2 regions of the Rhizobium sp. CAU 1783 genome follow, and region 1 is predicted to be linked to the other one. Evidence: predicted binding sites of a transcription regulator. Region 1 holds the regulator's gene; the other holds the start of a gene.

Region 1 (4,210 bases):
TCGGCCTCGGTCGTCGGTGGCCTGGTTCTGACCCTGATGACGCTGCCGACCATCATCATCGCGACGCGCGCAGCCCTCAAGGCCGTGCCGCCGTCGATCCGGGCCGCAGCGCTTGGCCTCGGCGCATCGAAGATGCAGACCGTGTTCCATCACGTCCTGCCGCTCGCCATGCCGGGCATCCTGACGGGCACGATCATCGGCCTGGCACACGCCCTCGGCGAGACCGCTCCGCTGCTGCTCATTGGCATGGTGGCGTTCGTCGCCGACTATCCGGGCACGCCGCTCGATCCGTCGACCGCCCTGCCGGTTCAGATCTACCAGTGGGCGAACGAGGCCGAGCGAGCTTTCGTCGAGCGAACCTCCGGAGCGATCATCATTCTGCTCCTGTTCCTTCTGGTGATGAACGTGGGTGCAATTCTGTTGCGGCGACGCTTCGAACGGCGCTGGTAGAGGGAGTTAGACATGAACATGATGTCGGAAGCAGCAGTTGAAAAGGCGCTGGATCAGAAAATGACCGAATCCAAGTACAAGATGATCGGCAAGGACGTCTCCGTTTACTACGGCGAGAAGCGCGCCCTTTTCGATGTGAACCTGAACGTTCAGGAGCATACCGTGACCGCCCTGATCGGGCCGTCCGGTTGCGGCAAGTCGACCTTCCTGCGGACGCTGAACCGCATGAACGACACGATCGACGGCTGCCGCGTCACCGGAAAGATCACGCTCGACGAGATGGACATCTACGATCCGTCGATCGACGTCGTTGAACTGCGCGCCCGCGTCGGCATGGTCTTCCAAAAGCCGAACCCGTTCCCGAAGTCGATCTACGAGAACATCGCCTACGGTCCGCGCATTCACGGTCTGGCTCGCACCAAGGCCGAACTCGACCAGGTGGTCGAGACGAGCCTCCAGAAGGCCGGTCTGTGGAATGAGGTAAAGGACCGTCTGCAGGAATCCGGCACCGGCCTCTCCGGCGGCCAGCAGCAGCGCCTGTGCATTGCCCGTGCCGTCGCCGTCAGCCCGGAAGTCATTCTCATGGACGAGCCGTGCTCGGCGCTTGACCCGATCGCGACCGCCAAGGTCGAGGAACTGATCCACGAGCTTCGTTCGAACTTCACCATCGTCATCGTGACCCACTCGATGCAGCAGGCGGCGCGTGTTTCCCAGCGTACCGCGATGTTCCATCTTGGTCTGCTCGTCGAAGAAAACGACACGGACAAGATGTTCACCAATCCGGACGATCAGCGTACGCAGGACTACATCATGGGCCGCTTCGGCTGATGTCCGCCGCGCTGTGATCGCTCTTTCAATTCAGGGATAAACGAACATGTCTTCATCGCATATCTACTCGGCCTATGACGAGGAACTGAAATATCTGATGCGCCGCATCTCCGAGATGGGCGGTCTTGCCGAGCAGATGGTCGGCGACAGCGTGCGCGCGCTGGTGAATTCCGACGGTGCACTCGCCCAGAAGGTCATCTCCGACGACGTGATCATGGATGCCGCCGAGCGTGAGATCGGCGACAAGGCCATCATCACCATCGCCCGCCGCCAGCCCGTCGCGGCCGACCTTCGCGAAATCATCGGTGCACTGCGTATCGCCAACGACCTGGAGCGCGTCGGCGACCTCGGCAAGAGCAATGCCAAGCGCGTCATGGCCGTGCAGGCGACCGGCGTTCCCCGCAAGCTCGCCCGCGGCATCGAGCACCTGAGCGAGCTCGCTCTGGTCCAGCTCAAGGAAGTACTAGACGTGTACACCTCGCGCTCGGCCGAAAAGGCCAAGTCGATCCGTGATCGCGACGAGGAAATCGACGCCATGTACACCTCGCTCTTCCGCGAGCTCTTGACCTACATGATGGAAGATCCGCGCAACATCACCAGCTGCACCCATCTTCTCTTCTGCGCCAAGAACATCGAGCGCATCGGCGACCACGCGACCAACATCGCGGAGACGATCTACTACATGACGACGGGCGCCCAGCCGGAAGGTGAGCGACCGAAGGAAGATCTGACCGCCACTGTTGGCGCCGTCACCGAATAATCGATCGCATTCGAGAGGTTATCGAAACCGATGCTGCCGAAAATAGCTGTCGTCGAGGACGAGGAAGCGCTGAGCGTGCTTCTGCGCTACAATCTTGAAGCGGAAGGCTACGAGGTCGAGACGATCCTGCGCGGAGACGAGGCCGAACTGCGCCTGCAGGAACGCGTCCCGGATCTCCTGATCCTCGACTGGATGCTGCCGGGCGTCTCCGGCATCGAGCTTTGCCGCCGGCTGCGCATGCGCCCGGAGACCGAGCGCCTGCCGATCATCATGCTGACGGCACGCGGTGAGGAAAGCGAGCGCGTTCGCGGCCTTGCGACCGGCGCCGACGACTATGTCGTCAAGCCGTTCTCCACGCCGGAACTGATGGCGCGCGTGAAGGCGATGCTGCGCCGGGCGCGTCCGGAGGTGCTCTCGAGCGTCCTGCGCTGTGGAGACATCGAGCTGGACCGCGAGACCCATCGCGTACACCGCAAGAGCCGCGAAGTGCGCCTCGGTCCGACCGAGTTCCGCCTGCTCGAGTTCCTGATGGCGTCGCCGGGCCGCGTCTTCTCGCGCTCGCAGCTGCTTGATGGTGTCTGGGGCCATGACATTTATGTCGACGAACGGACCGTCGACGTGCATGTCGGTCGGCTGCGCAAGGCGCTGAACTTCTCCAACATGCAGGATGTCATCCGCACCGTGCGCGGCGCGGGCTATTCGATGGAAGCCTAGCTTCCGTCAACCTCTTGACAACAGAATAAAAAAACGGGCCGTAAGGCCCGTTTTTCGTTTGTCTTGGCGTGTGTCGGGCGCCTTCAGCGGGCTGCCGCTGCGGCCGCCCGGCGACGCTCACCCACCGGCTGGTATGCGAGCTTGGCGTGGTAGTTGCAGTAGGGCGACGTGTCGGCGGACTCGCAGCCGCAGAAGTGGAAGTCGTCCTTCATCGGATCGCCGATCGGCCACTTGCAGGTGCGTTCGGTAAGTTCAGTCAGGGCGAGCTTGCGGGAAATCGGCAGCACGACGTTGGTGGAGCGCGAGATTTGGATCTCCTCCAGGCCGTCGATCTCGATCTCTTCCTTGAGCAGGTTCGCGCCGGCGGCACGGGTGACCGTGCGGGTCGTCGTGGTGTTGCGGGCGGTGTAGTTCGGGGTGCGCTGCGCTCCCGCCGGACGCTTTGCTGCGCGAACCGTGGTCGTGCTGCCGCCGGCCTTCGCACGGCCCGGGAGGTTGAGGCGATGCACCTTGCCGATCACGGCGTTTCGGCTCACGCCGCCCAGTTGTGCTGCGATCTGGCTTGCGCTCAAGCCTTCCGACCAAAGGCGCTTGAGTTTTTCAACTCGCTCATCAGTCCAGTTCATGCTATATCTCCGCCGCTCGCGCTGTGTGATGGCAGAATCGCTCACCGTTGCTTCGGATGAATCCGAAACAAACTTGCCTCGATACTGTCGGTGACTATTTCCGCCGCATGCAATCAATTTATTGATTATTAACCTAGTGCCGGGCTGACTCGCTGACAAGAGTCGGGCGAATCATCGGGAATCGATTTTAAAGTTTTCCCCAACTTGCTACCTGCCCGTGTTGATCTCGACCGGGCTCCTCAAGTCCCGTCGTTGCGACTTCCGCGTACCCGAAAATTCCGCTGCACTGCGCTGTTTCGTTGACAGGCAAGGCTGAAATGATGATAGTGCGACCCGCCGCCGCAAGGCGGCATTTTTGATTTTTCGGACCCTGTTTGGAAAGTCGAAGTCGCCCCGTTCCGTCACGCTCTCCAGAAGGAGTGTTTCCGCCATGGCTGAAGCCTCGCCACTCTACCAGACCTACATGCGCGCACCCTTGCGGTTCGAGCGAGGCGAGGGTGTCTGGCTCTTCACTGAGAATGGCGAGCGCTATCTGGATTTTGCCGCCGGCGTCGCGGTGAATTCTCTTGGCCACGCGCATCCGCATCTGATCGAGGCGTTGACGGCACAGGCCGGCAAAGTCTGGCACCTGTCCAATCTCTACGACGTGCCGGGCCAGGAGACGCTCGGCCGCCGCCTGACCGAAGCGACCTTCGCCGACCGCGTCTTCTTCACCAATTCGGGTGCCGAGGCGCTGGAATGCGCGATCAAGACAGCCCGGCGCTACCATTTCTCCAAGGGGCATCCCGAGCGCTTTCACATCATAACCTTCGAAGGCGCTTTCCATGGCCGC
Region 2 (4,210 bases), 150 kb from region 1:
GGCCCGCTATGGCACCAGCGAGGAGGTTGCAGCCACGGTTGCCTTCCTGGCGTCGGAGGGCGCGGCCTATATCACCGGACAGGGCATCCGTGTCGACGGCGGTTTGATGCGCTCCATTTGATGTCAGTTTTTGCCTTGTTCTTGCCATTTCTGCCAGGGATAAAAGAATCAACGCGGCGTAAACCTCTTGGTTACCAAGATTCTTCATTTTTAGGATGTCCGGATAAAAGGAGGTCCTGAGTGAAGACCTCCTTGTCTCACCGGATGTGTAGGGCCGCGGCGATGAAACCCGCCGGGCCGAGAGGCCTCTGGTAGCGAGTGAGAGTATGGCGTTCTCGACCGAGACAGTGACCAAGGGAAAAGCGTCCGCTGCTCCCTCATCCCGATCCAGGAATGGCCGCAAGGTCTTCACAGTGCCCGTCGCCATCGGCGTCGGGCTTGCCGGTATCCTTTGGGTGACGGCCTCCATTGCCACCATCCAGGTGCTGACGTCGGAGCCGAAGCCGGCTTCGCCGTCTCTCGCACTGGTCGACAAGCCGCTCGATGCCGGCAAGGCGCTGAAGCGCGGTGACCGCCATGACGCCGGCCAGGCGGCCGAACTCGCACGCATGCGCGTCGCCGACGCCATCGCCGCGACCGAGGAAATCGGCCTGCTGATGCTGCCGGCCTCGATGGCGCTTGCCCCGGTCGACAAATCCGGCCGTATGCTCGAAATGCGGGCAGAGGCGACCAGCGATCCGAAGGCCCGCGAGATGCTGCGCCAGGCGCTCGCCGTTGCGGTCGCGGAACGCAACGCCAAGGCGATCGCCGGACTTGTGTCCGAAGACGACAACACGCTGGCCGCGCCGGACGCCACTGTTCAGACGGCATCGATCAACCCGACTGCGATTTCGCCGGCGGAAAAGCTTGCCGCTGCGAACCCTGCGATGGGCAGTCCGGCGGCGCTCGCCTATGCTGCGCCCATCCCGGCGAGCGAAGCCGTGCCGCTTGGAGCCGATCCGCGCGAGGAACCGTTCGTCGAACTTCTGTCCGAACCGGCCGAAAACGATCACGATGCCCTGCCGGACGACGGCCCGCTTCCGTCCTCTCGCCCAAACGCGCCGGCCCGCCTGACGGAAAAGCCCGATGCAACCGCCACGAAGGACAAGGCGAGGAAGCCACCGTCCAACATGCTGGCCTATGCCAAGCCCGAAAACCCGATGCTGAGCGACACCGACGAGGAGCGTCCCTCGCTCTTCGGTCGCAAGCCTAAGCTTCCCGGCCGCGGCGTCGCCGTCTACGACATTTCTGCCGGCGTTGTGCACATGCCGAACGGCGAGAAGCTCGAGGCCCATTCCGGCCGCGCCCATATGCGCGACAATCCCAAGTTCGTCCATGTCAAGAATCGCGGCCCGACCCCGCCGAACGTCTACAATCTGCGCATGCGTGAAAGCCGCTTTCACGGTATCGAGGCGATCCGCATGACCCCGGTCGGCGACAGCAAGATGTACGGCCGCGACGGCTTCCTGACCCACACCTACCTGCTGCGCAAGCGGGGTGACAGCTCTGGCTGCGTGGTGTTCGAGGACTACAATCGCTTCCTCAACGCCTTCAAGCGTGGCCAGGTCAAGACGCTGATCGTCGTTCCGCGGATGGCCGAACTGCCGAAATATGTCGCGATGATGTGACGGTCGTCAGGACCAGATCAACGAAAGCCGACCAGCCTCACTGGTCGGCTTTTTCATGCCGGTGTCTCACCTGGCCTTGTCGTCGCGGCTCTTCAATCGATCGTCGAGTGCGAGAAAGATTCCGCGCAATTCGGGTTCTTCCACCAACCGTCCAGCCTCGCAAAGCTTGACCCAGCGGATCTCTCTCTGTCCCAACTCCTTGAACGAGGAGACCGTCTCGCCGAGCTCCAGTGAAAAAACCTCGACGATGCAGGGCGCGCTTTCACCGGTTTCGAGCCGCTTGACGTAGCAATAACGTCCGAGCGGGGCCTTGCCGACCTTGCCCTTGACGCCGGCTTCCTCGAACGCTTCCTGGGCCGCGACCTGGCGCGGGGTTCGGTCTTTCATCGGTCCGCCCTTCGGCAACACCCAGCGCCCGGACCCGCGGGCGGTGATCAGCATCACCTCGTAGTCGCCCGGCCTGTCCCCCGGCCGAAAGCAGATCGCCGCATACTGTTCCAGCCATTGGTTTGAGAAGAGCGAGGGCCCGGTGCCGGCGAGCTTTTGCAGAAGGGTCTTTTTCTTGGCCAAGGTCGCCCCGGAATTCGTGTGCCGCAAATCGGTCGGCGAGTGTTGCATCTCTGCAGGATAATCGACGACTTCCCGCTTTTGCAGCATCCGGATTTCATTTATGACAGTTTTATGACAATGCCACGACTGGATATGAGTGCATGATTTCCCTGTTCAAGAAGCTTCTCCCGCGCGAAGATGGGTTTTTTCTCCTCTTCGAACGCCACACCGCGACCGTCGTCGGCGCCGCCAATGCGATGAAGTCGTTGCTGGCCGGCGAGGGCGACCTTGAGGCCCATTGCCAGCGCATCATCGCCCTCGAGGATGAGGCCGACGACATCACGCGCGACGTCCTTCAGGCGGTGCGCCGCAGCTTCATAACTCCCTTCGACCGCGGCGACATCAAGGATCTGATCCAGTCGCTCGACGATGCGATCGACATGATGCATAAGACCGTCAAGACCATTCGCCTCTATGAGCAGACCAGCTTCGAGCCGGGCATGCGCGAGATCGGTGTCATGATCGCCGAATGCGCCCGCCTGATTTCCGAGGCGATCCCGCTGCTCAACAAGATCGGCGCCAATGCCCATCGGCTGACCGAGATCGCCGAGGAAGTCATGCGTGTCGAGGGTCGCTCGGACGAGTTCTACGAGAAGGGCCTGAAGGATCTCTACAAGCGCTACGGTGCGACCGACCCGATGGCTTACATCATCGGCAGCGAGATCTACGGCGAACTGGAAAAGGTGGTCGACCGGTTCGAGGACGTCGCCAATGAAATCAGCGGCATCGTGATCGAGAACGTCTGATGGACGCCACCCTTGCACTGCCGCTGCTCGTCGCCCTGATCGGCGTCGCGCTCTTCTTCGACTTCCTGAATGGCCTTCATGACGCGGCGAACTCGATCGCGACGATCGTCTCGACCCGCGTCTTGCGGCCCCAATATGCGGTGGCCTGGGCGGCCTTCTTCAATTTTATCGCCTTCCTGTTCTTCGGCCTGCATGTCGCCGAAACCCTCGGCAAGGGGATCATCGATCCAGCGATCGTGTCGCCGCAGGTGATCTTTGCCGCCCTGACGGGCGCTATTTCCTGGAACATCATCACCTGGATCTTCGGTATTCCCTCAAGTTCGTCGCATGCGCTCGTCGGTGGTCTCGTCGGCGCGGGGCTTGCCAAGAGTGGCGGCGACGCACTGGTTCTGTCCGGCCTCCTCAAGACCGTCGGTGCGATCTTCATGTCGCCGATGATTGGCTTCCTGCTGGCGCTCGTTCTGGTGCTGATCGTTTCCTGGCTCTTCGTCCGGCAGACGCCGTTTGCTGTCGACCGCACCTTCCGGGTCATGCAGTTCGTCTCCGCCTCGCTCTATTCGCTCGGCCATGGCGGCAACGACGCGCAGAAGACCATGGGCATCATCGCCGTTCTTCTGTTTTCCCAAGGCTATCTCGGCTCGGACTTCTACGTGCCCTTCTGGGTGGTGATCAGCTGCCAGTCGGCCATGGCACTCGGTACGCTGTTCGGCGGCTGGCGCATCGTCCACACGATGGGATCGAAGATCACCCGCCTCAACCCGATGCAGGGCTTTTGTGCGGAAACCGGCGGCGCGTTGACCCTGTTCGGCGCCACCTGGCTCGGCATCCCGGTTTCGACCACCCACACCATCACCGGTGCAATTGTCGGCGTCGGGGCGGCTCGCCGGGTCTCAGCGGTCCGCTGGGGGCTCGCTGGCAACATCGTGATCGCCTGGGTCGTGACACTTCCGGCCGCGGCCATCATCTCGGCGCTGACCTTCTTCGCCTGCTCGCTCTTCGGTTGAAACAAGGCCGGCGGCGCCATTGCCGCCGGCGTCGGGCTTCGCTATTTCTTCCTTGCGGACAAGAGCGAGGTGGTGACTGTGAGCGACGAAAGAATTCAGCATCAGGCAGCCTGCCATTGCGGGACGGTTCGGTTCCGTGTTCGCCTCACGGACGAATTTAACACGATCCGCCGTTGCTCATGCT

Evidence for each region. The regulator PhoB, encoded in region 1, activates phosphate uptake and scavenging genes when phosphate is short. The targets are predictions, from matches to a motif close to TGTCATNNANCTGTCAT.
Region 2: the regulator PhoB is predicted to act here: its motif matches at 2,338-2,354, upstream of ACX93L_RS09970 (DUF47 domain-containing protein).

What each region holds. Positions count from the first base shown of each region.
Region 1 covers NZ_JBTOLM010000002.1:502,517-506,726, forward strand. The annotation lists gene pstA (phosphate ABC transporter permease PstA) at 1-450, shown strand, start outside; gene pstB (phosphate ABC transporter ATP-binding protein PstB) at 463-1,278, shown strand; gene phoU (phosphate signaling complex protein PhoU) at 1,325-2,038, shown strand; gene phoB (phosphate regulon transcriptional regulator PhoB) at 2,069-2,752, shown strand; gene ACX93L_RS09215 (GcrA family cell cycle regulator) at 2,836-3,378, opposite strand; gene ACX93L_RS09220 (acetylornithine transaminase) at 3,809-4,210, shown strand, end outside.
Region 2 covers NZ_JBTOLM010000002.1:649,854-654,063, forward strand. The annotation lists gene ACX93L_RS09955 (SDR family oxidoreductase) at 1-121, shown strand, start outside; gene ACX93L_RS09960 (DUF2778 domain-containing protein) at 327-1,667, shown strand; gene ACX93L_RS09965 (NUDIX hydrolase) at 1,734-2,237, opposite strand; gene ACX93L_RS09970 (DUF47 domain-containing protein) at 2,378-3,022, shown strand; gene ACX93L_RS09975 (inorganic phosphate transporter) at 3,022-4,026, shown strand; gene ACX93L_RS09980 (GFA family protein) at 4,105-4,210, shown strand, end outside.